3 regions of the Halomonas sp. 3F2F genome follow, and region 2 is predicted to be linked to each of the others. Evidence: predicted binding sites of a transcription regulator. Region 2 holds the regulator's gene; each other region holds the start of a gene.
What was found. Region 2 encodes LexA, which represses DNA repair genes until DNA is damaged. Its sites were predicted from a motif close to TACTGTNTANNTANACAGTA; they were not measured.
Positions count from the first base shown of each region.

Region 1: INT21_RS14480 (LexA family protein) is a predicted target of LexA. The motif match lies at 4,358-4,377, and genes of this name have one in related genera.
Region 3: recN (DNA repair protein RecN) is a predicted target of LexA. The motif match lies at 8,459-8,478, and genes of this name have one in related genera.

Region 1 covers NZ_JABUZE010000134.1:9,780-19,514, reverse strand. Annotated here, with positions in the region: gene aroC (chorismate synthase) at 1-305, opposite strand, end outside; gene prmB (50S ribosomal protein L3 N(5)-glutamine methyltransferase) at 319-1,278, opposite strand; gene INT21_RS14495 (Smr/MutS family protein) at 1,475-2,041, shown strand; gene INT21_RS14490 (patatin-like phospholipase family protein) at 2,051-3,094, opposite strand; gene INT21_RS14485 (alpha/beta fold hydrolase) at 3,129-4,007, opposite strand; gene INT21_RS14480 (LexA family protein) at 4,478-4,903, shown strand; gene INT21_RS14475 (Y-family DNA polymerase) at 4,900-6,246, shown strand; gene INT21_RS14470 (sodium-dependent transporter) at 6,208-7,671, opposite strand; gene INT21_RS14465 (M20/M25/M40 family metallo-hydrolase) at 7,829-9,112, shown strand.
Region 2 covers NZ_JABUZE010000029.1:32,085-41,819, forward strand. Annotated here, with positions in the region: gene INT21_RS02810 (hypoxanthine-guanine phosphoribosyltransferase) at 1-501, opposite strand, end outside; gene nagZ (beta-N-acetylhexosaminidase) at 571-1,581, opposite strand; gene INT21_RS02820 (L,D-transpeptidase) at 1,663-2,184, opposite strand; gene INT21_RS02825 (TetR/AcrR family transcriptional regulator) at 2,162-2,839, opposite strand; gene lexA (transcriptional repressor LexA) at 3,177-3,854, shown strand; gene INT21_RS02835 (energy-coupling factor ABC transporter permease) at 3,915-4,586, opposite strand; gene purU (formyltetrahydrofolate deformylase) at 4,673-5,527, opposite strand; gene INT21_RS02845 (ribonuclease J) at 5,804-7,402, shown strand; gene moaE (molybdopterin synthase catalytic subunit MoaE) at 7,439-7,915, opposite strand; gene moaC (cyclic pyranopterin monophosphate synthase MoaC) at 7,920-8,714, opposite strand; gene mobB (molybdopterin-guanine dinucleotide biosynthesis protein B) at 8,775-9,326, opposite strand; gene INT21_RS02865 (uracil-xanthine permease family protein) at 9,368-9,735, opposite strand, start outside.
Region 3 covers NZ_JABUZE010000052.1:53,041-62,775, forward strand. Annotated here, with positions in the region: gene INT21_RS06375 (DUF2218 domain-containing protein) at 1-40, opposite strand, end outside; gene INT21_RS06380 (ABC transporter substrate-binding protein) at 313-1,440, shown strand; gene INT21_RS06385 (FecCD family ABC transporter permease) at 1,430-2,500, shown strand; gene INT21_RS06390 (ABC transporter ATP-binding protein) at 2,494-3,243, shown strand; gene INT21_RS06395 (DMT family transporter) at 3,221-4,123, opposite strand; gene dnaJ (molecular chaperone DnaJ) at 4,327-5,481, opposite strand; gene dnaK (molecular chaperone DnaK) at 5,592-7,526, opposite strand; gene grpE (nucleotide exchange factor GrpE) at 7,695-8,324, opposite strand; gene recN (DNA repair protein RecN) at 8,526-9,735, shown strand, end outside.

The DNA of each region.
Region 1 (9,735 bases), on a different contig from region 2:
AATTGATCTTTGATTTTAGAGTAGTCTTTGGAGCGCTGATCGGTGTTCTCGATCAATAAACCAATCGACGTCCCCGTGGTTTTGCCTTCAAACACGCCAGAAAGAATCCGCACCTGATCCGGCTCTTTACGCTGAGTGGTGTGTCGAGAGCTACCTGGGCGGCGGCGATCTAGATCAAGCTGCAAGTCTGCTTCACTGATCGGTATGCCAGGCGGGCAACCGTCAACAATAGCGCCTAAAGCAGGGCCGTGGCTCTCACCAAACGTGGTAACGGTAAATAGCTTGCCAAAGGTATTGCCAGACATGGGCGTTAGTTCCTCACGCAAAAGACGCCGCATGGGCGTCGAGTTCAGCGGCGCTCAAGGCAAAAACACCCTGGCCGCCACGCTCGAATTCAAGCCAGATAAAGGGCACTTCAGGGAAAGCAGCCTCCACATGGCGGTCGGAATTGCCAACTTCAACAATCAGCCAGCCCTCGTCGGTTAAGTGCTGGCGTGCTTCACGCAAAATGCGTCGCACGATATCCAGCCCGTCGTTACCAGCGCCTAACGCCAGAGCAGGCTCATGGCGGAACTCGGCAGGCATGGTGGCCAGATCACGCGCATCAACATAAGGAGGGTTAGACACGATTAGGTCAAAACGCTGCCCTTCCAGGCCATCAAACACATCGGATTCGACAGCCCGCACGCGATCACCAACGTCGTGACGCGTAATGTTTTGACGAGCAACTGCTAAGGCATCCTGACTAATATCCGCCAATGCCACCTCGCAGGTAGGCAACACCAATGCAGTGGCAATGCCGATACAGCCAGAACCGGTACATAGGTCCAATACTCGGGCAGGCGGCTCTTCCGGGAACCATGCAGCAAAGCCGTCTTCAATCAGCTCGGCAATGGGCGAGCGCGGAATTAACACGCGTTCGTCAACGCTGAACGGGAATCCTGCAAAAAAAGCTTCGCCCAGTAAGTAAGGCAGCGGGCGGCGAGTCGTTACCCGCTCTCGCGCTAACCGGATAATGCGTTCGCGCTCTATTGGCAGCAAGCGGGCATCCAGCACAGCTGGGTCGACGTTCCATGGCAGATGCAGTGCGCCTAAGCAAAGCGCAACGGCTTCGTCCCAGGGCGATTCCGTGCCATGCCCATAGTGCAGCCCCGCCAGATAAAACTCGCTGGACACCCAGCGTAAGTAATCGCGCAGTGTAAAAAGCTCGCTCACCAATGCCGATTCCGGCAACGAAAGCATTGAGTGGGAGGTCTCATCATTGAGATGCGTAGTCACAGCGGCTCCTGGCGTGTAAAAAGTTCATGGAAGGATTGTACCTTTGACGCCGTCTGGTTCACAGCGCGTGGTTCACGGTGAACGGTTCACAGCTATGGTTTACAGGAACGGTTCACAGCAACGACAAGCTCGCTATACTGTGCGCTTCTCAATTATGCTTATTTGTTAACACTTCATTTCTCTATTTGAGCCGACCATGACGCGACACCTGCCCAATGACGACGATATCAGTGTCTTTCGCCAAGCGCTGCAGGCAGCAGGCGTGCGCCGTATTGCCAGTAATCAAGCTGATCCCGGCAAGCCTAAGCGCAACGACGAAGCTGCCCAGCAAGCACGTCGACAAGCGGCGGTAGAGAGCAACACGCTGCAAACCAGCGGTCGCACGACCGACGGTCGAGTAGAGGCGGTACGCCCCTCAGAGTATCTGGAATTCAGCGTGCCCGACCTGCCCTGGCGCACCTTAAGCCAGTTAAAACGTGGCCAAACCGCGTGGCAAGCGGGGTTGGATTTACACGGTTATACCCTAGAAGAAGCGAGGATTGAGCTTGAAAGTTTTTTGCGCGACGCCGCTGCACAAGGCATGCGCTGTGTTCTAGTCGTGCATGGTAAGGCCTGGGGCACCACCTCTGACTTTCCGGTGCTTAAAAGCCATACCAATGCGTGGTTAAGAGAGTGGCCCGGCGTCTTGGCGTTCTGTTCCGCCACCGATATCGATGGCGGTACAGGCGCGGTGTATATTCTGCTGCGCAAGCGCGGGCAGTAGGCGGCTATGTCACTCGGTCGCATCCGAAGCAATGCTAGGCATGCGGCGCTCTAACGCTTCATCAGCAAGATGCCGACCCAGCCGAATTAATTCGTTGGCCCGGTGAAACTCGTAAGTGCTGCAAACAGTTTTGGGAATTTCGATCAATACATCCGGCGGATAGCCTGCGATTTTATACTTCGCCAGCGCCGCCTGGGTGATATCAAACGACTCTAGAATCATATCGAGCTTACCCCACTCACGCCGACCACGCAGGTCAACGGTTTCATCAACGTCGCTCTCTTCACCATTACTGCCCCCCAGCCCATCCCACAGGCGGCGCGTGGTGGCACGCACATCGTCCATCCAACCGCCAATATTAGCATCACGGTCGCGCTCTAACGCGGTGCGGCTGTCGCTTGTATCTTCGCGGGGTAACAACTCCTCTAAGGTGATCGGTTGTGGGCTGTGCGCCGTCACGTTAACCGCCACGACAAAATCCGCTTCGTGGGTGGCTAATATCGGCATTATCGGCAGTGGGTTCAGCAAGCCGCCATCAACGAGTACCTGGCCACCCACATGTACTGGGGTAATGACACCCGGCACGGCAATAGAGGCACGGATTGCCTGGAGTAAAGGGCCATTTTGAAACCACACTTCACGTTGACGAATCAGATCTGTCGCGACGGTCGTCACCGGGATAGGCAGGTCTTCAATCAATCTATCACCGACCAGCTCTTCAAGTTTGCTCATGACCTTATTCGCTCGCATGGCGCCCATTGGGCTCCAGGTCACATCGACCAGCTTGAGCACGTCTAAATAGTCCAGGTTACACACCCACTCCCGGTATTCAGGCAGCTTTCCAGCGGCATAAATACCAGCAATTAGCGCGCCCATAGAGCAACCCGCAATCGAAATTATCTCGAAGCCGCGTGCTTCCAATGCTTCAATAACACCGATATGGGCGTACCCCCTGGCCCCTCCGCTCCCTAATACCAGCGCAACCTTATTACCGCCATTCAAGCAGCTGCTTGCCACAGGTGTTTTAACAACATGCGCTACTTTTTTCTTCATCGTCATCTTCCTAACGCGAGCAATCAGGTACCCGCTACGCTTGCTGACTGATTGTGCTGGCCACGTGATGAACCGCCTGGGGCTCAAGATGCAGATGATGGCCACCCGCTAGTACATGGCGCGTTAACTGTGGTACTGCTTGGCGCGCTTTTTCTGCCCAGTCCCGCTCGCCTAAAATACCTCGTTCCCCTTCTATCAATAGCACCGGGGCTTGAATCTCCGCCAGTAGCGCCAACACTTGCTGGGGCGTAAAGCGCACCAAGGAAGGCTTTAACAAACGGCTATCCGTGCGCATTTGCACATGCCCATCGGCAGTGGCCTGGGTGTTGCGCTCGACAAGTGGCGTGGCGGTGATGCTGTCCAGCGGCGTGACACCTCCGGCTACCCGCGCTGCAACTGCACTCTCAACATCGGGATAACGAGGAGGACGGGAAAGCGGCCGCCGATAGGCCACTAGCCCTTTGCGTAGTTGGCTGGCAGTCTCTTCGGCAGGTGTGTTTAGCGCTCCTAAGCCATCTAACAGAATTAGCTTATCTACCCGCTCAGGCAGCGCTGCCGAGACTAGGCAAGCCACGGCTGCCCCCATCGAGTGAGCAAGTAGCGTCGCCTTTTCGATCTCTAATGACTCCATGGTATCCAGCACGTCCTGGGTATAGTCCCATAGTGCATAGTCGCTTCCTGCAGGCGCATGAGCCGAATGCCCGTGACCGCGGAAGTCGATCGCCACAATGCGAATATCCAGTGCTTTCACCAATAGCGGCGCCAGCCGACTGAAGCTCGCCGCGTTGTCTAGCCAACCATGCAGTGCCACCCAAGTAGGCGCAGTGCTACGCCCCCAGCTAAGCGCCGCCAGCCGACCATTCGCCAGGGAAAGCGGCTGCGCAGCGGTACCGACGTGGGTCGATTCATTCATAAGCAGGATCTCTTAAAAGCCGGATAACCAAGCAATGTCATATACGTCAGATGACGCTCTAAGGCGTAAACGTTACCATGCTAAGCGCAGCGCATCTGCCGCTTTTATGCGGATAACGCTTGCGTGCTGCAACTACTGCGAAATGCTCTTAACGATGATGACCAACAGGAAAATGACTATGAAACCACGTCGTGACACCCGTGCTCGCAACCTTGTGTTCTTGATTACTGTGATAAGTGCGTTGGTGGTTGGTCTGTGGCTTGCTCGCTAAGCCAATTGCACCCACTAAGCCAGTAGCTCCCAGCCCCCCAGCGTTGAGCGTCGCTTGCAATTTCTCTTCCACGAATAAATACTGTATATAAACACACTATTTATTCATGAGGATGCCGACGATGCCGTCCCAACCCGCCGTTTTAAAAACAGCCACGTTGGCAACAAGTACGTTTACAACGAGTACATTTCCAACAACGATGGTTGCGACAGCCCTGCCGTTAACCTCTCAGCCGTTGCCATTTCCAACGTTATACGGCCGCGCTGGGTTTAGCGGCTTCCCTTCACCTGCTCAAGATTACGAACCACGCACGTTAGATCTCAATGAGCGACTGATTAAACATCCCAACCACACGTTTTACCTCACCGCCGCGGGCGACAGCATGGAAGGCTGGGGGATATTCGAAGGTGATTTGCTGGTGGTAGATCGCAGCATACCGCCCCGCTTAGGGCATATCCTGGTCGCCATGTTTGAAGAGGAAGTACTGATAAAGCGTTATGCGCTCTATCAAGGCACGCCACACCTCTGCTCGGCACATCCCCACTATCCACCGCTGCCGTTAGCAGAGACAAACTGTCAGCTATGGGGGGTGGTGCGCGCTGTGGTGCATGAGTATTTGCCATGATTGGCCTTGTTGATGCCAATAATTTTTATGTTGCCTGCGAGCGTGTTTTTAACCCCACGCTTGAAGGCAAACCCGTGGGCGTGATGTCGAATAACGATGGCTGTGTGATCGCCCGTTCGGCCGAAATGAAAGCCTTGGAAATCCCCATGGGCACTCCCTCTTTCCAGCTGGAAGGTTTGCGCCGACGGGGAGAGATTCACTTACTGTCATCAAACTACGAGCTGTATGGCGACATGTCCGCACGACTCACCCAGCTACTGCGGGATGCCTGTCCAGACGTCGCGCCTTACTCTATTGATGAAATGTTTATCTACCTGGATGGCTTCAGCGACACTCAATGCCAAGTGCTCGGGGAAGTTGTCCGCCGCCGTGTTCGCCGCTATTTAGGGCTACCTGTATGCGTAGGGCTGGCACCTACCCATACGCTAGCCAAGCTCGCTAACCACGTTGCCAAACAGCAGCCTCACTACCAAGGCGTCTGCCTACTCACTGCCAACAGCCCGACCACTACGGCGCTGCTTAAACAGCTGCCGGTGAATGACGTATGGGGCGTCGGCAGACGCCTAGCAGAACGGCTTGCGGTGAGTGGTATTCGCACGGCGTGGCAGTTGCGGGAGTGCGACCCAAAGCAACTTCGCAAACGATTTTCAGTGGTGCTTGCGCGTACAGCGCTAGAGCTACGTGGCACCTCATGCTTGGCAATGAACGCATTAGAAGAGCCGCGTCAGCGTATTATGACGTCACGCTCTTTTGGCCACGCAACCGGCGTAAAAGCGGAATTGCACGCAGCGCTGCGCCGCCATGCTCAGCGCAGTGCCGAAAAACTGCGCCAGCAGAAAAGCCTTACTCGCGCCGTATTGCTATTTCTAAACACCAACCGCCATCGTAAAGACCAGCCTCAGCTTTCACCTAGCGCGATGATTCCCCTGGCATCGCCAAGTGACGATACCCGCATCATTTTAGAAGCCGTCCGCGAAGGGTTGGAACAGATGTATCGGCCGGGTTTTCAGTTTATGAAAGCCGGTGTCATGCTATTGGACTTAGTCGATGCACAGCAGTATCAGCTTTCGCTGTTGCAGCCTTCACATAAAGCGCACCCGCACTTGATGAACGCCGTTGACGCCATTAATCAGCGCATGGGGCAAGGCACGATTCGCTTTGGAATGACAGAGGCGGAAGCACCGTGGCAGTTGCGCTGTGCGCACCGCTCTAACCGTTACACCACCTGCTGGGACGAACTCATGGAGGCAGGCACTCACCCTGGCGCCATTGCAGCTGCCAGGGTGAAGCGTGAACAACAGCGGCTAGCGCGAGCGCAGCGCTTGGCGCAGCCGCGGGCTTAGGGTCTCCCCCACTGCGACCATGACCAGCAAAACCGCTAGCAGCCACGGCCAATGCACCGCGAACGAAACTTGGTAAAGCCCCAAGGCATCAGCAAAGATAACCAAAATACCCAACGGACTAACGTAGCGCACCATGGTCAGCCATAGCGCATAAGGCAACGGCGCAAGGCCCAGTTCGTCGCGGAAGGTTTCGCTTTTCAGCACAAAACCTGCCAGCACGACCGTACCCAATCCCCCTAGCGGCATCATCCAGCGCGAGGTCAGGTAATCAAGCCAGTCGAAAAAGGTTTTACCCGCCAGTGTCCAATCAGCGCCCAGGTTAAACGATAGCATCGCCAGCGTGCTGATCAGCCATAGCACGATGCCCGTCGCCCAAGAGGCAGATTTGCGGGTCATGCCTTTGTTATCGCATAACCACGACACCGTGGCTTCCACCATCGAAATAGACGAGGTCAGCGCCGCCATCGAGAGCATCAAGAAAAACAGAATGCCAAATAGCGTGCCCATTGGCATCGCCTGGAAGGCCAGCGGCAAGCTCATAAAGATAAGCCCCGGCCCTTCACCAGGATTCATACCGTTAGCAAAAATGACCGGGAAGATCGCCAACCCCGCCATTAGTGCAACGACGGTATCAGCAATGGCCACGCTTACCGTGGTACGCCCAATCGAAGCTCCTTTGGGCAAGTAGCTACCGTAGGTAAGAATCGCACCGGATGCCAACGACAACGTGAAAAAGGCGTGGCCCAACGCCGCCAGCATGCCTTCACTAGAGAGGCTGCCTGCGTTGAACGAGAACAAGAAGCTCACTGCCTCGCCAAACCCACCGGAAAACACCCCGAAGATGATCAGTAGAATGAGCATGAGCACCAGCCCAGGCATCATCCAACTGACATTTTTCTCGATACCTTCCTGAACGCCTTTGCCCACAATCACCATGGTCAGCACTGCCACCAGGGTGCTCCAACCGCCCAGAATGAACGGGTTGGCATTATTGGCTCCAAAGACCGCCGCCATGTCATCAACGCTACTGCCTGCGAGGCCACCGGTGAGCATTTTCCATAAATAGGAGAACGACCAACCTGCGACCACGACATAAAACGACAGAATCATAAAGCCGCAAAGCATCGCCATCCAACCAATCAGCGACCAGGCAGAAGAGCGGCCAGACTCATTGACAACGCGCCGTATCGCATCAATCGGGCTGCCGCGCCCACGCCGACCAAAGGCAATTTCGGTCATCATCACTGGAACGCCAACGGCTAAAATGCACGCCAGATACACCAGCACAAAGGCCCCACCACCATACTCCCCGGTGATATAGGGGAATTTCCAAATATTGCCCAGCCCCACCGCCGAACCGGTGGCTGCCAGCATAAAGCCCCAGCGGCCCAGCCACTGAGTGCGAGGTTGCCCAGAAGACGCCATGACCTTCCACCTTGTCAGAAAAAAGCGCCTATCCTAGAGGATTTTATAACCAAAGCCCAAAATTCTTGTCTCTCTAGGCGAACCAGCCATGCGCATCTGAAGCAAGAATCTGGCAGACTAGTGAGCGATGAACACCACCCAACGGAGAGTGCTTAACATGAGCGACAGCGCCAAACCCTGGACGCAACCCATGCCCGACGCGCAGTTCAACATCATGCGCGATATTCTTGCTGCCCCCAGCCCGGTAGGCCTGGAAGGCGCCATGACCTACGGCGTACTGAAGCCCTACTTTGAAAGCTTCGCGCCCAGCGGCTGGCATCTGCATCAGTTTAAAGGCAATGCTGGCGTGGTGCTGGACACCCATCCTGGCCGCGATGACATGTTCAAAGTGATGATCATCGGCCATGCAGACAAAATCCGCATGCAGGTTCGCTCGATTGGCGAAGACGGCAAGATCTGGATCAACACTGACTCCTTCTTGCCGACTGTGCTTATCGGCCATGAAGTGAAGCTATTCAGCGAAGATCCTGACGCTCCCGGCAGCTATCGCTGCATCCAAGGCGGTACAGTAGAAGCCTTGGGCGCTATTCACTTTTCTGATCCTGCACAGCGCGATGGCAGCAAAGGTATCAAAAAAGAGCAGATCTACCTGGACCTGCAAATCCATGGCGAAAATAAAAAGCAGCAAGTGCTGAATTTAGGCGTTCGCCCAGGTGACTCCATTATTTTCGACCGCCCCATTCGCCCTGGTTTTAGCCCGAACACCTTCTACGGCGCTTACCTGGATAATGGCTTGGGCTGCTTTGTTACCGCAGAAGTAGCGAAGTTAATCGCAGAAGCCGGCGGCACCGAAAACGTACGCGTGCTGTTTGCCATTGCCAGCTACGAAGAAATTGGCCGTTTCGGCAGCCGCGTATTGGCTGGCGAACTAAAGCCAGACGCACTGATTGGCGTAGACGTTAACCACGACTACATAGCTGCTCCTGGTATTGGCGACAAGCGCATGCAGCCGCTGGAAATGGGCAAAGGCTTCACGATGTCCGTAGGCTCGATTGCCAGCGAACAGCTCAACCGCATTATCGCCAGCGCCGCCAAAGAGCAGGATATTCCCCTGCAGCGGGACATCGTTGGCGTGGATACGGGTACTGACGGCATGGCAGGCGTGCTGGCCTCTATTGATAGCGCAGCTACCTCAATAGGCTTCCCGATTCGCAACATGCACACTATTTCCGAAACCGGCAACACCCAGGATGTACTCGCGGCAGTTCACGCGCTGACCCACACCTTAAAAGCACTGGATGCCCTACCCGACCTGCAGCGGGAATTCCTGGACAACCATCCACGGCTTGACCAGGCCAGCCCACTTAGCCATCAGGGTAGCGACAAGCCTGATACTGATGAAGACAAAAAAGCCTCAAAGCCCAAAAAAGCAAAGAAGTAGTGAAAAGAAAGTTAGTGAAGAGTTAGCGAAGAACGAGTGTAGCCAAGTACTAGCGTAAAAAAACCCCGGCCATTCCTGGCCGGGGTAGTAGTATTTCCTCCGTAATCCTTCTTCACGAACGTCCTGTTCGTGCATCCTTGGTTTAACAAGCCTTCCTGCTTGGTCGTCCCTAACACCTTTCCCTGTGTTTACCTACCTTGAACCTCATATATGTCAAAAACATTAACCTGGGATATCAAAACATAAGTTTTTTTAAATTTTTATACTACCCGTTTATAAACAGATAGCTGCTTATATAAATGGCGAACTAGCCGTTTGCTGTTTATACTTTTTAAGCATCGTCACGGATGCACCTCTACACGGAACGTTACCACGACTGAACCCATTAACTCCCTTACGTTAGGAGGTCAGCGTGAGACATATCATGATTAGCCCGACAATCTACGGTGTGGATATTATTTGCCGTCATTGCGGCAACGCGGAATCCTCGAAAACGTCGTACCTAAAACGATTTCGCCTTGAGGGCACCGGCAAAGACAGCGCTACACTACGCTGCATGAATTGCCAAACGGCGGTATCCACACCAATGAGCAAACTCAGCGCACTGTTTTATCATCACGCTT
Region 2 (9,735 bases):
ACGATCTGCAACCTCTAGGCTACAGTAATCGGCTTTTAAGCCAGGTACCGCTTTACGATCATGCTGCTTATCCACCAGTACGGCCGTTGTAACGCTCGCCGCTTGGGCTTCCTCGCAGTAGGCAAGAATAGCGGCTAACGTAGAGCCCTCATCAAGAATGTCATCGACGATGACGACGTGGCGCCCTGCCATGGGAATTTCTGGAGAAACACGCCAAAAAAGTTCGCCACCACGCAACTCATTGCGATAGCGGGTGGCATGCAGATAATCGACTTCTAGAGGGAAACCTAATCGGGTTAGCAGGTGCCCTGTTGTGATCAAGCCGCCATTCATAACGCAGTAAAAAACCGGTAACTTATCCCCTAGATCTTTACTAATTTCCTCAGCCATTCGATCCAGTGCACGCTCAACTTGTTGTTGAGAAATCAAGCAGTCAGCGTTATCCATCAACTCACGCATTGAGTCAAGCGACTCAAGCGCCTCTTTATCCAGTTTGGACATCGGGTTACTCCAAGAAGGGGTTAACTAGTCAGTGACTTAAAAACGAAAATAACTTAAGAAAAGATGGGGTTAATTCGCCAACGCTTCTAATTTGGCATGGGTACGACGCCAGCGGCCAAGTGCCGTTAGCGCATCCACGTCTGGACGGGCTCGTCCATAGCGTAGCTTGATTGGTCGTTTACTGTGTAATCCTTGGCATGCTTCAACAACGTCTAACGCTGCAGAGCGGTCATTACAGACCAATAGCATATCGCATCCTGCGGCAAGGGCAGCCCTGGCGCGCTCCTTCGGGTCACCCGCTTCATGAGCACCCGCCATGCTTAAATCATCTGAAAAGATACAACCTTTAAACCCCAGGGACTCTCTTAACATTCCCAACCAACTAGGTGAGAAGCCAGCAGGACGTGAGTCAAACGCACTATAAATAACATGGGCAGGCATAACACCATCAAGCTGAGTAGCAAGCTGGCTAAACGGAACAAGATCGCGCTGTTTAATAAGCGCCAGCGGACGGTCATCCACAGGTAACGCCACATGGGAGTCAGCGGCAACGCCACCATGGCCAGGAAAATGCTTACCTACCGCCGCCATACCCGCTTCATGCAAACCGTTGATAAAACACTGACCCAGCGCAGCGACGTGTGCAGGGTCGGTGCTGAAGCTGCGATCACCGATAACACTAGAGATGCCACTTTCGACATCTAAAACAGGCGCAAAGCTGATATCCAGACCGCAAGCAGCCATTTCCATGCCCAGCAACCAACCCGCGTCTTTTGCTAGTGCAAGACCGGATGCCGAATCCTCAGCGAATTGATCACCAATGCGTGCCATGGCTGGCATGCGAGTAACGCCTTCTTTAATTCGCTGAACGCGACCGCCTTCTTGATCAATACCAAGTAACAGCTCGCCGCGAACACGACGAATATCACTGCAAAGCTTTCTAACCTGGTAAGCATTCTCGACATTTCTAGCGAATAAAATGACACCGCCCACAGCAGGGTCCATCAAAAGATGTTTTTCAGCTTTGGTTAATCGCGGCCCTTCGAGGTCAAGCATGACCGGGCCTAAAGATTGAGTCATTGTGATGGATCCAACAAAAGGGCCGTCAATTTTAGTTGATCAATCTCTCGTGTCAAAAAATCAATAATAAGTTGCCTACGCTTAGCCATTATGAAGCCAAACAGGTGTGCCCGGCGGCACATGCTCAAAAAGATACACCAGATCATCATTGCGCAGCCGAATACACCCATGTGAAGCGGCCACGCCCATCGGTTGATCAGGTGGCGTGCCATGAAGATAGATAAAACGACGCTGAGTGTCGACATCCCCGCCTCGGTTCACTCCTCTCTCTAAACCACAGAGCCACATAATGCGCGTTAAGATCCAATCACGATGAGGGAATTCCGCCGCAAGCGCCGACGTAAACACCTCCCCAGTCCACCGCCGCCCCCGAAAAACAGCATTATCAGCTAAACCGCCACCTATCGATGCGCGGATATAATGCCATCCCAGGGGGGTTTGACCACTGCCTTCCTGCTGCCCTACGCCTTTCTCACCGGTGGACACAGCGCACGTGTACTGCAGCGTGCGCCCTTGCCACCAGCATAGCTGCTGGTGTTTGATATTGATTTCTATCCAACCACCATTCTGCGGGGGTAGTTCAGCTAGCGTGGGCGTTCGCATAATGTCCTTCATCAGCAGCAGGCGGTAGCGGAGCATTCATGGCAGCAACCACGACAGGGCGTAAACGTCTTACCAAATCCCTGACGGTCACTTGCTCATTATAGTCTTTCGCGGCAATGTCTCGCAGCGCATCTAAACCCGACAGCGTAAAAATCACGGTACCCAGCATGAAATGCAGTCGCCAAAAACGCTCAGCATCAGGTAAATCTGGCGTTGCCTGGCGCACCAGCTCAGTAAAGCGGGTAAACACGTCTCCGTACTGCTGTTGGATATAACGGCGTAAATGCCCTTGTGCCTGACTATACGCCAACCCTAGCAGACGCATAAACACCTTCAGGCTATTGCGCTCAGCTGGCACTGCCAACACCGTGCTTGCCATTGTTTCCAACAGCACTTCAAGCGGAATCACATCACCGTTGTACTGCGCTTCCAGCTCATCAAGCGCCGTGTGAAAACGTTGCGAGAAGGGGTCTAAATAGCGCGCAAACACCGCTTGGATAAGCGCCTTTTTGGAACCAAAGTGGTAATTGACAGCCGCCAAATTAACCCGCGCTTTACTGGTGATATTGCGTAGCGATGTTTCGGCAAAACCACGCTCGGCAAACAGCACCTCAGCGGTATCGAGGATACGTGTTACCGTATCAGATTGCGCCATAGCGCCCTCCAGAAAACGAGTGTTTAAAACATCGTTAAATACTATGCCATAACGCTATTTGGCTCAATCACTTATCTTTAGCTTTTTCCCCGATGCTAAAATGCAGCCTAGGCAGCCATTCAAACACCAGCTATCAGACGCTATCGGGTTTGCCACTGCCATAGCCTCTCAGACTCGTCGCTCCTATCTCCATTCCTGGCACCATTCGCATAATGACTGCCATGCCATAGCGAAACGCTCTAGCATGTACTGGACAGAGCAACATACTGTATACTTAACCACATACTGTTTAAGCCGACATGTAGCCACTGTCTTGTTCAATTTTTTGGAGTTTGTTATGTCGCGTCCTCTTACTGCTCGTCAACAGCATGTTTTTGATTTTATTGTTAAAACGATGTCTGAATTCGGCTATCCGCCGACCCGCGCAGAAATTGCCAAAGCGCTAGGCTTTCGTTCTCCTAACGCTGCTGAAGAGCATTTACGAGCGCTTGAGCGCAAAGGTGCCATCCGCATTATCCGTAACACCTCGCGGGGGATTCGACTGCCTAATCAGGAACCACAGGATATCGGTGATGTCTCGGCAACAGCGCCTGCCGCCAACGTAGAACCACTACCGAATGGCTTACCAGTCATTGGCGAAGTGGCCGCAGGAAGCCCGATTCTAGCAGCGGAACACATTGATCGTTATTGCCCACTCCCCGCTGAATACTTTACCCCCAAAGCGGATTACCTTCTTCGGGTGCGAGGCTTGTCAATGAAGGATGTTGGCATACTGGAAGGCGACCTTCTTGCCGTGCATCGCACCGACCGGGTTCGTGATGGCCAGATTGTGGTGGCAAGGCTAGAAGATGAAGTCACTGTAAAACGCTTTAAACGACAGGGCCATACGGTGACACTGATTGCTGAAAACAGCGACTTTGCGCCCATAGAAATTGACCTACGTACGCAGCAGTTGGATATTGAAGGGGTGGGAGTTGGTGTCATACGTGGCGGTAACGGCCAAGCACTGGGATAAGCGAGTAAGTGTAAATGCCGGTGAGGCACTCGATAGAGATACTCACCGGCTATCGCAATGTTACTGAGAGTCTATATAGCGACGATCATTAAACGTAGCTACCCAACTCGGGTGATACACCAATAAAATACTGAGTAACATCCCTGTGATAAAAGCCTCGGAGGGCATTAACAGGGGTAAGAAGCGCGCATACTCTTGGGCTAAGTACACAGCTTCAGAGTCAGTACCCGCCACCATGATTAGCAAGACCGCCGACAACCCTCCTGCCAGTGTTGCCAGCGCTGCGCCAAAAAAGCCGCATACGAATAAAAAGATCATCAAGTTATCCGGCAGGCGCCGGTCTACCCATCGCCATACCAGACCAGTAATGACCGCAGGTACAATGCCGGTTACCAATACATTAGCGCCTAGTAACACCCATTCGTTGCGACCTATAGCTGACATTGCAACATTAATCAGCACATTGCTGATTAATGCGAGAGGCATTTTGAATAGCAACGTCATTAAGACAGTGAAGACTAAGTGCAGGGTTAACCAATCGACTGCCTGAGCACGCAGTTGCCACATCAACACCACAGCGAGCGTCGCGGCTAACCACCGATGCTGAAGAGCCACATCGCCTATCAGCACTCGCCAAGGGCGCAGCCATATCATCCACGCAAGCACGCTCAACGATACCAACCACGTCAGCAACAATGCCCAGGGAGCTAAAACACTTTGCGCGAAAGACATGGATGCCCCTATCTACCCGTTCAGTTAACGACAAGCCAGCTGTAAACTTGAATTGACTAAAAACACTGCGTATCTAAACAGCATGCTTAGCTGAACACCACGGTCTTATTGCCATGGATTAATACTCGGTCTTCTAAATGCCATCGTAAACCACGCGCCAATACCGCTTTTTCGACATCGCGCCCAAAGCGCACGAGATCCGTTGGCGTGTGGCAATGACTTACCCGATGAATATCTTGTTCAATAATCGGCCCAGCATCCAGCTCTTCGGTGACATAGTGACAGGTAGCACCGATTAGCTTAACGCCACGCTGGTAAGCTTGATGGTAGGGCTTAGCACCGGCAAAAGAGGGTAAGAAACTGTGGTGGATGTTAATCACCCGTCCCGCGTAACGCGAGCAGAGCGAAGGTGGCAAAATCTGCATGTAACGTGCCAGCACAATGCAGTCAGCCCTTGCGCTATCAATCTGAGCTTGCACCTGCTCGAAAGCAACCTGCTTGTTATCAGGATCTACGGGCACATGATGGTAAGGAATGCCATACCACTCAGTGAGTGATCGCATATCCTCATGGTTTGAAATAACCCCGACAATATCGCAATCAAGCTCCCCAGCCTGCCAACGATAAAGCAGATCAACCAGGCAGTGAGACTCCCGCGACACCATCAACACCACACGCCTACGCTTTTGAGTATCGACGAGCGACCACTGCATATTGAAGGCTTTAGCCACCGGCTCAAACGCACTACGTAACGCCTCCGCCGACATACCCAACGAATCTGCCAAAATTTCGTATCGCATGAAGAATCGGCCGGTCTCAAGATCAGAGTGCTGACTTGCTTCAGTGATAGAACCACCTTGTTGAGCAATAAAGCTTGAGACACGCGCCACAATGCCCACTTGATCAGGGCAAGAAACCACCAAACGGTAATAATGAGACATAAATAAACACTCTTGACATATTTTAACGGCACGTTCGACAAGCACCTACCAGCGGTAGGGAAGCGGTATATAGGCGAAATAGTGTACCTTATGCTTATCAAGGAAGCACCGCAGCCAAATGCCACGATGATTGTTACCCGCCCCTGCCTTCCCGTATAGTTAAGGTCTTACTTTTTAGGCTTTTCATTACTGATGCACCCACCACGCGTTCAACTTCGTCCCCGCCGTCGCCCTCCCCTGCGCCTACTGCCGCTAGGTGGGTGTGGTGAAATTGGAATGAACCTTACGCTGTATGGATACGATGATGAGTGGATCGCCGTCGACTGCGGCATGATGATTCGCCAAGATCTACCCAATTCCCCGCTGCAGGTGCCCAATACAGATACATTAGCAGCACTCAATATTACCCCAAAGGCACTCTACATTACCCATGGCCATGAAGATCATATTGGTGCCGTGGCGTGGCTCTGGCCTAAGTGGAATTGCCCTATTTTTGCAACGCCGTTAGCGGCGGGATTGCTGCGCCATAAGTTTGCAGAACATCAGCTTAGTAGCGCCGCTATAAACGTTGTGGAACCGGGTGATGCAATGGAGCTCGGCCCCTTCACGCTGCGTTACCTTCACGTTACCCATTCGATTCCAGAAAGTTGCTCAATCCTAATGCAGGCAGGCGACTATCGCGTGCTACACACCGGGGACTGGAAACTAGACCCTACCCCATTAATTGGCTCGCCCATTAACGCTGCTCAATTTCGTGCGCTCGCGCCTATCGATCTCGTCGTAGGCGACTCCACTAACGCCCCGATGCCCGGCCATTCCGGCAGTGAAGGCGATGTTGCTAAAGCACTCGCTCACACCTTAAAACAGTGCAAAGGACGCGTGGTGGTATCTTGCTTTGCCAGCAACCTCGCCCGCGTATTAGCGATTGGAATTGCTGCCCAACAGTGCGGCCGACGCGTCAGCTTGATGGGCCGTTCAATGGAACGCATGGTGAGTGTCGCGAAGGGCCTAGGGTATCTAGACGACTTTCCGCCGCTAGTACCGCCCCATGACTTAGGCTACCTGCCGCCAGAAGAGGTGGTGATTATTGCGACGGGCAGCCAGGGCGAACCACGTGCAGCACTGCAACGCTTAGCACAGCGGAGGCACCCGTTTGTGGATCTTGAGCCAGGCGATAGCATCATTTTTTCTGCCAAAGCCATACCAGGCAACGAGCGCCCTATTGAACAACTGAAAAAACGCCTAGCGCAGCTTGGGGTGTCAATTTTCGATGAGATGAACCACCCAGAATTACACGCGACTGGGCATCCTGCCGAAGATGAGCTGAGAAAACTGTATCAATGGGTTCGGCCAAAAACATTGCTGCCGGTGCATGGGGAGGCGCGCCATCAGGCTGCCCATCAAGAAATTGCCACCAGCCTCGGCATTAACGCCCCGCTCGCACCGGTAAATGGCGACATGTTGATGTTCGACAATCTAGGCTTACGCTGCGAAGCACGCTATCCCCAGCCGCCCTGCATCGTTAATCAGAATAGCGTCGTGCCTCATCCAGGGCTCGATACCGGCTCTCACTCATCGCGGCGCGGCAGTTTGTTCTTAGCGCTTCCCGTTACGGCTACCGACACTGGCTGGTGCCGCATTGGCCGTTTGATGCTGGATGCCAGCGGTACCAGCCCACTCGATGAAGATAGTTTCAGCGAATGGCTAGATGATCAGTTATTAGAAATAGCAGCAGAGACATTGGCCGATTTGCGTCAAGCACTGCAACCGAGGCTAATTCATTGGCTCGCTAATCACCTTCAGCATATGCCAGACGTACATTTACAAATAATGGCAACCGAAATGCCCTCTTCAGAAGCCATTAGCGATAGTTAAAGCCATTGGCGATATTGATGCTGCTGGCAATATCGTCTACCAGCGTTCTGCAGCTTGCTGATCAGTATGCCGCTCTTTTACCCAGTAAGCCCCCTGGCGGGAGTGCTCTTTCTTCCAAAACGGCGCCTGGGTTTTTAAAAAGTCCATAATAAAGTCGCAGGCTTGGAAAGCATCGCGGCGATGAGCACTGGCCACCAGCACCCGCACAATAGGGTCTCCCGGCGTCAAATCACCAATGCGGTGAATAATCCGTACGGCCTGTAACGCCCAGCGTTGACCTGCCTGCTCACCAATCTGCGTTAATGTGCGCTCGGTCATCCCTGGGTAGTGCTCAAGAGTCAGCCCAATAACATCAGGGGATTCATTAAAGTCGCGCACAAATCCCGTGAAGGTGACAATAGCGCCGATATCGGTGCGCTTGCGCAGCGCACTTTCATAGCCATCATCCATTTTAAACGCTGCTTCTTGAACCCTGACAGCAATATCCAATTCAGTCTCTGTAATATCAGCCATCTGATTACCCACCCGTCACTGGAGGAAAGAAGGCCACTTCATCCTCATCGGTAAGGCGCGCACTATCGTTGGCCATCACTTGATTGATAGCACACAACGTGCGCTGCTCTGACAACACATTAAAGCGTGCATCCATAGCGCTTAACGCCGCTTTCAATCCCGCCACATCTCGACTTGGCAGTTGATCAAGCCCAATGGCAAGGTCACTCTCTTCTACCCGCTCACGCAGCTCAGCAAGAAACTTAACCCGCACGCAAGGGGATGCACATCGCTCGCCTAAGCGAACCTCTCCTGCAACGCCACCGCCAGTCACAATTGGTTCTGGCACACCTCGTTGATAATCGCCACGAACACCGCCCCGCTTACTTTCCAATTGAATGGCGTCAATGCGCATCTCTTTATCCACCGCTTTACACATATCGTAAAGCGTCAGACAAGCCACTGACACGGCTGTCAGAGCTTCCATTTCTACCCCGGTCTGTCCGTTAAGGCGGCAAAGCGCGGAGACTTCAACACAGCCGTTAGCGTGATCAATAGCGAAATCTACAGAGACTTTTGAAAGCGCTAATGAATGGCACAACGGGATCAACTCATGCGTGCGCTTTGCTGCCTGAATACCCGCAATGCGCGCGGTCGCCAGCACATCGCCTTTGGGCAACTCGCCATCACTCAACAGCTGCAACGTTTTAGGCTGCATAACGATACGCCCAGACGCTACCGCCTCGCGGCGAGTCTCTCGCTTATCTCCGACATCGACCATGTTGGCTTCGCCGTGTTTATTGAGGTGAGTTAGCTGCATATCGTTACCTTTTTAATCAAGCCACGGTGTTATAAAAATACTGTTTTGGAAGCTGCTAATTTAGTTAGCCACAACATTGGGTTGAGCATCCATCCACTCGATTACCCACTCAGTGATCGCTTCAATATTATTCAGGTCCAGCCGCTTAGCTGTTGGGATAATTGATGGAGGCAGCGAGCCACTTGACGCTACCGCCTGTACCCAGTCGCCACTGACAATAGAAACATCGCCAATCCCTGCACGGTACAGGACTAGCTTAGGAATTGGCCACGCCTTAAAGCCCTCCACAATGACCAAATCTGGCGCCTGGGTAATCATCAGTGACAAGAGGTAGCCAAGATCCGGTTCTTCTTGGCCAGGTGTCTCTTGCATCATGGCAAAACGCTCTCGGGATGCAATCAACATAGGCGCAGCGCCAGCCTGACGAAGTTTATAGCTATCTTTTCCTGGCTGATCGACATCAAAGCTATGGTGGGCATGCTTTATCACCCCCACCCTGAGCCCCTTTTCGCGCAGGCGAGGCAAAAGCTGCGCTAACAGAGTCGTCTTACCAGTCCCACTCCACGCGGCAATGCCGAGTACAGGAAATGGGCTATCAATTGCCTCTTCCATTAACAACTCCCAATGACCAACCGGTGGGTATGATTGAGTGGCTATTCGCCCTCTTTCTCAGCGGGTAACAGCCAGTTTAGCGCAATGCCAACTAACGCGGCTAAGCTCACGCCCTGGAGGGTGAACTGACCACCTCCAAACTGCATTCCACCTATCCCAAATACTAAAATTAACGAAACCACCACGAGATTACGCGCCGCAGTTAATGACTGGCCTGCACGCACCAGGGTATTCATACCAACCACTGCGATCGAACCAAACAGCAGCGTCATAATACCGCCCATTACAGGGCCCGGAATAGTTTGCAGTAACGCGCCCAGCTTGCCTACAAAGGCCAGTACAATCGCAATCACCGCGGCGATGATCATGTACATGGGGTTGAATGCCTTAGTCAGCGTCACTGCCCCCG
Region 3 (9,735 bases), on a different contig from region 2:
CACCAGAAGGCGTTACGATTTCGGCACGGGATAAAGGCATGGTGTTTTCTCCAAAGATAGCGAGTGAACTCCTACTAGCGTAATGCCCACAGCGAAAAGCGCCAAGCGGCGAATGATAAAGCCTTGCAACAACACGTTCCAACGACACCTCCTTAGCAGCGTACCTCGACAAACAAGCCTGTTTTCGTAATAATGCCCAGCTCAGTGAATACGAATTACACGCATAATCAATTTCCTCTTGGCATTACCTCTCAATAGTCGCGCTGGCGACCCTCGGTTAGTTTCACTTACCAACTGGTGATCAATATAGTTATGTCTTCCCACGCTTTCAGGACGCTACTTAGCGCACTAACCGCCTTAACGTTCACCGCTGCCAATGCTGATAGCATCACCGTCACCGATGTTGCAGGCCGTCAAGTCTCCTTAGACGCGCCTGCCGAGCGGGTTGTCTTGGGCGAAGGAAGGCAAATTTATCTGCTTGGCCTGCTGGAACCAGAAACGCCTTTTACCCATGTGGTTGGCTGGCGGGAAGACTTTTCTCAGGCGGATCCCGACAATTACGCCCGCTATCTGGAACGTTTCCCCGACATTGAGGCAATCCCCACCTTTGGTGGCTTCAAAGATGGCACCTTTGATGTTGAGCAAGCTGCGGCACTTAACCCTGACGTCATACTGATGAATATTGAGGCGAAAGCGGCCACTGAAGACGCCGCCTATGACGATAAGTTAGCCGAGCTGGATATCCCTATTGTCTATGTGGATTTCCGTGAAGACCCCATCGCACATACCATTCCCTCGATGCGGATTATTGGCCAGCTGATGGGAGATGAAGCCGCTGCCGAGGAATTCATCGCCTTTGCTGAAGAGCAGATGGCGCGGGTTACTGATGTTATTGAGGACGCCAACCCAGAGCGCCCGAGCGTATTTATTGACCGGGCAGGCGGGTATTCAGATGAATGCTGCATGAGCTTTGGCCCTGGTAACTTTGGCGAGTATGTCACCCTGGCTGGCGGCAACAACATTGCCGAAGGCATTATTCCTAACAGCTTCGGCAATTTGAATCCTGAACAAATTATTGCCGCTAACCCCGAGCACGTCGTTGTCACGGGCGGCAATTGGGATGCTTACGTTCCCGGAGGCGCTTGGGTAGGAGTAGGACCAGGCGCAAACATGGATCATGCTCGCGCGAAACTCGAAGCACTCACCGAGCGCACCGCCATGACCGGTATTGAAGCGGTCGACACTGGAAATTTCCACGCCATTTGGCATCAGTTCTATAACAGTCCTTACTATTTTGTTGCTGTTCAGCAATTGGCGAAATGGCTGCACCCCGAACTGTTTGACGATCTCGACCCTGAAGCGACAATGCGCGAGCTGCACGATCGCTTTCTGCCTATCGATTATGCACCCGGTTATTGGATATCTTTAAATGGCGACTGACAGCACTGCTATGAATAGCGTGTCCCACGGGCGCGCCTTCTATCGCACCCAGGTATTTCGTCGCCAAATGATCTTGGCGGCGCTGGTCATAGCACTGTTCTTAAGCCTGTGTATTGACCTTGCACTCGGCCCTGCACGCTACAGTCTTGGCGAAGTCGTTGCTGCTTTGTTTACCCCGGAGTCTGTTAGCCAGCAGGCACGTGTCATTTTGTGGGAAATTCGCATGCCCGTGGCGCTGATGGCGTTAGTGGTCGGTGCCAGCCTCTCGGTGGCCGGGGCTCAGATGCAAACGATCCTAAGCAACCCGCTAGCCAGCCCGTTTACGTTAGGCATTTCGGCCGGCGCTAGCTTTGGCGCTGCCCTGGGCTTGGCTTTTGGCGTTGCGATCATTCCTGCGGCCATTGAGTATGTTGTCCCCATCAATGCGTTCCTGATGGCAATGGTGACCGCTTTTTTAATTCACGCACTCAGCCTTAAGCGCGGCGTCACCGTGGAAACGATCGTACTGCTAGGCATTGCGATGGTGTTTATTTTTAACTCATTAATGGCATTGATTCAGTTTTTTGCCAGCCAACAGGCTGTCGCCGCTGTTGTCTTCTGGACCATGGGCAGTCTCACCAAGGCAACCTGGCCAAAGTTTTGGATTGCACTCGGTGTACTGGCAGCCGTTATGCCGTTACTGGCGCGCCACGGCTGGGCACTAACCGCTATGCGCCTAGGGGATACCAAGGCCGAAAGCATGGGTGTCAACCCACGCACACTACGCTTAGAAGTTTTAGTGCTGGTGTCGCTGCTTGCAGCGATTGCCGTCGCTTTTGTCGGCACTATTGGTTTTATCGGCCTAGTAGGGCCACATATTGCGCGCATTCTGCTGGGTGAGGATCAGCGCTTCTTCCTGCCCGGCTCTGCTTTATGCGGCGCGCTTATTCTTTCGGTTGGCTCAGTGATTTCCAAAATCATTATCCCAGGCACCATTATTCCCATTGGCATTATCACATCACTCGTGGGCATTCCCTTCTTCCTATTTTTGGTACTCAACCATAAGAAGGCATCATGGTAACCCTACAACTTAACCACGTTTCTGCTCGCTACGGGCGCCGTCCTATTATTCAGGACATTACAACGCCGCGCTTTCAGGGCGGCCAGGTTGTCGCCCTGCTTGGCCCTAACGCAGCAGGTAAATCAACCCTGTTTCGCCGTATTTTAGGCCTGCTAAAAGGGGACGGTGAGGTGATTGTCAGTGGCACCAGTGCCGAACGCCCAGTGGCGTATATGCCTCAAGATACGGGGGCAAAAGCAGTGCTAACGGTGTACGAATCAGTGCTACTGGCACGTATGCAAGGGCGCAGCCTAAAAGTGCAGCCTGAAGACCTTACCCAGGTCGACCGAGCGCTTGAAGAGCTCAATATCAGCGCACTTGGCGAACGCGATATCGGTGATCTGAGCGGCGGACAGCGCCAATTGGTGAGTGCCGCCCAGGCGCTGGTTCAAGAGCCTGAAATTTTAATGCTGGATGAGCCTACCTCAGCGCTTGACCTTAACCGCCAAATCAACCTGCTAAGCGTACTGCGGCGCCTTGCCGATGAGCGCAACATGCTTATTCTGGTTGCCCTTCACGACCTCGGGCATGCGTTGCGCTTCACTGATGCAGCCATGGTGTTAGAGAACGGCCGTTTAATCGCCTGCGGTTCAACCGAGGAGGTAATCTCACCTGAGTTACTGCGCCAAGTTTACAAAGTGACGGCGCGTATTGAGCCATGCTCAAAGGGCCGCCCTCAGCTTATTGTCGAAGAAGCCGTTTAATCCGGCGGCCTTCTAGTGTGGCCAGCCCGACCCCGCTAAGTAGCAACGGCAATGCCAGCAAAAAGCCGCTAGAAACCGGCAGGCCAAACAGCATCCAATCTGCTAACACAGGCCACACCAACGCAATATATTCAAAAGGCGCTAGGCGTGACGCTTCGGCGTAACGTAGCGCCAGCGTCATCGCAATATGAGCCGAACCGCCAAACAAGCCAGACAGCACTAACAACCACACCACGTCACCCTTAAGCGGTGCCCAGCCCAAGGGCAGTGTTGCCAACCCCGCTAGCGCAGAGACCAGAATAAAGTAGAAGGCAATGGAACCGGCTGTTTCGGTACGTGAAATGCGCCGTACGGTTAGCAGCGCTCCAGCGGTTAACAGCGCGCTCAGCGCGCCTAGTGCATAGCCAGCCAGCTGCCCTTGCTCGCGACTGGCCTCAAGCCCTGGCAGTACCAGCACCGCCACCCCAGCTAACGCCAACGCAATAGCGCCCGCCCGATAAAGCGAGAAGCGCTCCCCCAGCAGCAAGACACCACCCAATGCCATAAACACGGGCGTCAGCTGGGCTAACAACGTAGTTTCCGCGACAGGTAACAAGGCCACCGCCGCGAACGATGCGAACATTGCCGCTGCCCCAAGGCCCGAGCGCAACGCGTGCCCCAGTGGACGGCGCGTCGCCAATCCCTGCGGAAACTCGCGACGTAGCATCAAAAACACAACAATCGGCAACAGCGCAAATAGCGAGCGGAAAAAAACCGACTGCCCTACCGGAACCTCGTCACTCACCGCTTTAATACACACCAACATGCCGGTGAACAGCACGCCAGAAAGCACTCGCAGCCCAATGCCCAACCCAGGGCGAGACTCTTCATCCGCTAGCATTTGCCCTCGTCCTTATGTGCTAATAAGTTATGTGCAAATAATCCACGCTTTAAAAGGGTATCGGTTAGCGATTAAGCGATAAGCCCATCAGACCCACTATTTTACACTATGCAACACAATGAATTAGCAATAACTAGTTAACAAAAAAACGCCCCAACACTTGAAAGTGCCGGGGCGCTGATGTGCTGTGAAGTGAATCGCCGTTACGGCTTCATCTCTTCAAAAAACTTCTTCACACTGTCGAAGAAACCAGTTTTCTTCGGCGAATGGCTGTGGCTATTGCTGCCGTCAAAGCTCTCTTGCAACTGACGAAGCAGGTCTTTCTGCTCGTCATTGAGATTGACCGGCGTCTCCAGCACCACTTTGCAAAGCAGGTCGCCAGGTGCGCCGCCGCGTACCGGCTTCACGCCTTTACCGCGCAGTCTGAAGAGCTTACCGGTTTGAGTTTCCGGTGGAATCTTCAGCTTCACACGGCCATCTAGCGTGGGCACTTCCAGCTCCCCACCCAATGCAGCGTCAACAAAGTTAATTGGCACGTCACACTGCAGGTGTTTGCCATCGCGCTGGAAGATGTGGTGTGGCTTGATCGATACCTGAACATACAGGTCACCGGGCGGGCCACCGTTAACACCACTTTCACCCTCACCATTCAGGCGAATGCGATCACCTGTATCCACTCCCGGCGGAATCTTCACCGACAGTGTGCGCGTTTCCCGTACGCGGCCTTCACCGTTACATTTGTGGCACGGCACTTTAATGTGCTGGCCACTACCGTGACAGGTCGGGCAGGTTTGCTGAACCGCGAAGAAGCCTTGCTGCATACGCACTTGGCCGTGGCCGTGGCACGTGGGACAGGTTTCTTTGCTAGAGCCAGGCTCAGCACCTTCACCATCGCAGCGGTCACATTCGATATGGCGTGGCACGCGGATATCAACGGTTGTGCCGGAAACGGCGTTTTCCAGATCCAGCTCTAAGTTGTAGCGCAGATCACTGCCACGCGCGGGGGCATTAGGTCCACGACGACGGCCACCACCGCCACCAAAGATATCGCCAAACACATCACCGAAGATGTCGCTGAAGTCGCCAGCGCCACCACCACCGAACCCACCACCGCCAAAGCCGCCGCCCTGGCCGTCAACACCGGCGTGACCAAACTGGTCATACGCCGCGCGCTTTTCGCCATCGCTTAAGACTTCGTACGCTTCTGACACCTCACGGAATTTTTCCGCTGCAGTGTTATCGTCCGGGTTTCGATCAGGGTGGAATTTTTGCGCCAAGCGGCGGTAGGCCTTTTTGATCTCTTTCTGATCAGCCCCTTTTTCGACACCCAGGACTTCGTAATAATCGCGTTTGGACATGGGTCCTACGCCTCCTGGTTAGCTACGCACTTAATTAGGCGTCTGCTTCGGAAACAGCAACGCGGGAGTTGTCTCCCGCGCTACCGCATTCCTTAGCAGATAGAGGTGATTTACTGTTTCTTTTTGTCGTCATTGACTTCTTCGTACTCAGCGTCAACCACGTCATCCTCTGGCTTGGTGCTGGCATTTTCAGCACTTTCGCCGTCCGCCTGCTGAGCAGCTTCCGCCTGCTCGGCGTACATTTTCTGCGCCAATTGACCAGACACTTCGGCCAGCGCGTCCAGCTTCTGCTGGATGTTGTCCTGATCGTCAGTCTTCACTGCTTCTTCCAGCTCGCTGATCGCGGTCTCGATGGCTTGTTTCTCGTCATCGGTCGCTTTATCGCCGGCTTCCTGCACGGTTTTGCGAGTGGCGTGAATCATGCCATCTGCTTGGTTACGCAGCTGCACCAGCGCTTCGAACTTTTTGTCTTCGTCCGCGTGAGCTTCCGCATCGCGTACCATTTGCTCGATCTCTTCATCCGTGAGACCGCTGGACGCTTTAATGACGATAGACTGCTCTTTATTGGTCGCCTTATCTTTGGCCGATACGTTTAGAATGCCGTTGGCATCCAGGTCGAAGGCCACTTCAATCTGCGGCACACCACGCGGTGCTGGCGGAATGTCGGCAAGATCAAAACGACCCAGCGACTTATTCTGCGAGACCTGCTTACGCTCACCCTGAACGACGTGAATCGTCACTGCCGTTTGGTTGTCATCCGCCGTGGAGAAGGTTTGCGTCTTCTTCGTGGGGATGGTGGTGTTTTTGTCGATCAGCGGCGTCATTACGCCACCCAGGGTTTCAATACCCAGGGTCAGCGGGGTAACGTCGAGCAGCAGTACGTCTTTTACGTCGCCGCCAAGAACACCGCCCTGAATCGCCGCACCAACAGCAACCGCTTCATCTGGGTTGACGTCTTTACGCGCTTCTTTACCGAAGAAATCAGCGGCTTTCTTCTGCACCATCGGCATACGCGTCTGGCCACCGACCAGAATCACTTCGTCGATTTCAGATGCAGACAAACCAGCATCTTTCAGCGCCATTTTGCACGGGTCGAGCGAACGCTGTACCAGATCTTCAACCAACGACTCCAGCTTGGCACGCGTCACCTTCACGTTAAGGTGTTTCGGGCCAGTGTTGTCAGCGGTGATGTACGGCAAGTTAACGTCTGTCTGCTGGGCACTGGAAAGCTCAATTTTAGCCTTCTCAGCCGCTTCTTTCAGGCGCTGCATCGCGAGGTTGTCGCCAGACAGATCCATACCGCTGTCCGCTTTGAACTGGTCAACTAAGTAGTTGATCAGCGCCAAGTCGAAGTCTTCGCCGCCCAGGAAGGTGTCGCCGTTGGTGGCTAACACTTCAAACTGAGTTTCGCCGTCAACGTCGGCCACTTCGATAATAGAGATATCGAAAGTACCGCCACCCAGGTCATATACCGCGATGGTTTTATCACCACGGGATTTGTCCATCCCGTAGGCCAATGCAGCAGCGGTCGGCTCGTTAATGATGCGTTTAACATCAAGACCGGCGATGCGGCCCGCATCTTTCGTGGCCTGGCGCTGGCTGTCGTTAAAGTACGCCGGTACGGTGATGACCGCTTCAGTTACCGCTTCGCCGAGGTAGTCTTCGGCGGTTTTCTTCATTTTCTTCAGCACTTCCGCACTTACCTGCGGCGGCGCCATTTTTTTGCCTTTTACTTCAACCCAGGCATCACCGTTGTCGGCTTCGGCGATTTTGTAAGGCACCATTTTGATGTCTTTTTGTACGACATCATCTTTGAAGCGACGGCCAATCAGGCGCTTGATCGCGTAAAGGGTGTTCTCAGGGTTGGTGACGGCCTGACGTTTTGCCGCCTGGCCTACCAGCGTCTCACCATCGTCGGTGTAAGCAATAATGGAAGGCGTAGTGCGGCCGCCTTCGGCATTTTCAATGACTTTAGCGCTGTCACCATCGAGCACTGCCACACAAGAGTTGGTGGTGCCCAGGTCGATACCAATAATGCGTCCCATAGCAAAAACCTCGAATTCGGTTGTTACAAAACTGATGTTTGAAAGCTGATGTCAAAAATCTGCTTTTTGAAATTTAAAGCGTTTGCGGGTTTTCCCGCGGGTTGCCCTTTATTTGGGGGCCGCTTGCAGCATTTCAAGGGGCTTTTTTTGCTTTGCGTCAGCCAATGCTTAATTGGCTTTTTGGCTAACCACCACCATCGCGGGGCGAACTAGGCGGCCGTTAAGCAAATAACCCTTCTGCATCACATCCATGACGGTATTGGGTTCAAGCTCGGGATTCGGCACCATCGCCATCGCTTCGTGAACTTGGGGGTCGAAGGGTTCACCCTGGGGTTCAACGCTTTCCACGCCAAATTTATTCAATACGCCTAACTGCATTTTGAGGGTCATGGAAACGCCCTCACGATGTACGTCAGAGGCTCCGTCTTCCATGCTCTCTAGGGCTTTTTCCAGGCTATCAACAACGGGCAACAGCTCTTTAACAAATTTTTCTAAAGCAAACTTGCGTGCTTTTTCAGCCTCTTGCTCAGCTCGGCGACGCACGTTTTGAGCTTCAGCAGCGGCACGTAGCGCTTGGTCTTTAGCTTCCGCCAAGCTCTGCTCAAGCTCTTCCACCTGAGCGGCTAGCATATCGGCTTCCGGGTTTCCCACGCCGTCCTCTAACGCAGCGTCGTCCTCGATTAACCCTTCCAGCTCACCCTCGACCAGGCGCTCTTCAGCCGCTTGCTCGGTGACTTCCGCCTCTTGCTCTTGGCGGGCCAGCTCATCATCTAATGGGGTTTGCGGTTCTTTTGCCATGCCTAGCTCCTGAAAAGTATGCAGCGGTGGCATTAACGGCCACCTCGGTTAAGTAACGAGTATTAACCACGTATGGACGCTATATGGGGGCCATAAAAGCCATCTCAAGAGGGGCATTGAAGTGAGTTATAGACTACTGTATAAAACAACAATTATTGGATAAGTATCCAGCTTCTGTGCCGCACCGCCTCAGGAGGCCTTATGCTCACGCAGCTAGCAATCCAAGATTACGCTATTGTTGACCGCCTTGAACTCGACCTAACCCGTGGTATGACGGCGATTACCGGGGAAACTGGGGCAGGCAAATCGATTTTACTCGGCGCCCTTGGCCTATGTTTGGGCGAGCGTGCCGACGCTGGCAGCGTGCGCCATGGACGTGAGCGCACCGACCTTTCCGCGCGTTTTGATATTCAACACCTACCCGCTGCCACAGAGTGGTTGACTGCTCGCGAGCTGCCTGCTGAAGAGTGCTTGCTGCGCCGTGTGGTTACCGCCAGCGGTCGCTCCAAAGCGTGGATCAATGGCCACCCCGCCACCATCGCCGACCTAAAATCGCTGGGCGAGCAGCTGATTCAAATCCATGGACAGCATGCTCATCAGGCGCTTATGCGTGAAGAAACCCACCTCGCCCTGCTAGATGATTATGCCGGGCTACGTGAGCGTAGCCAGCAACTAGCTGAAACCTTCCGCGAGTGGCGCAGCGCCCGGCGGCGATTAAAAAAACTCAGCGAAGAAGGCAGTGAAGTTGAGGCAAAGCGGCAGCTGTTGCGCTACCAAGTAGAAGAATTAGATCAACTGGGACTGGCAGAGGGTGAGCTGCAAACGCTAGAAGAGGAGCAGCATACCCTCGCCCATGCGGAAGAGACGCTGCGTGAAACCCAGTTTGCCGCCGACTGCTGCGCGAGCGATGAAGGTGGCGCTCTGTCGCTGTTAAATCAAGCCTATGCCCATTTAAGCGCGTTACCCGGCAGTGACAAAGGCACACTGGCCAATACCTTGGCTATGCTTAGCGATGCGCGCATTCAAGTAGAGGAAGCTTCCAGCGAGCTAAATCGTCTTGCCAGTACAACTGAACTAGACCCAGAGCGCCTAGCCTGGGTAGAAGAACGGCTTGGCGATGTCCACCGTATTGCCCGTAAACACCACGTTGCCCCGGAAGAGATTTGCGCACTGCATGCCCGACTCAGCCAGGAAGTCGAACTGCTAGAAGCCAGCGACGACGACCTGGAGTCGTTAAGCAACCAAGTGTCTGAATACCGCGAGCGCTATCGCAGCGATGCCAAACAACTAAGCGAGGCGCGACAAAAAACCGCCGTTCACTTGGGCAAAGAAGTGCAACAACAACTAGGGTTCTTGGCGATGGGTAAAGCACGCTTTGACGTGGACGTTACCCCGCGTGAAACGCCTACGC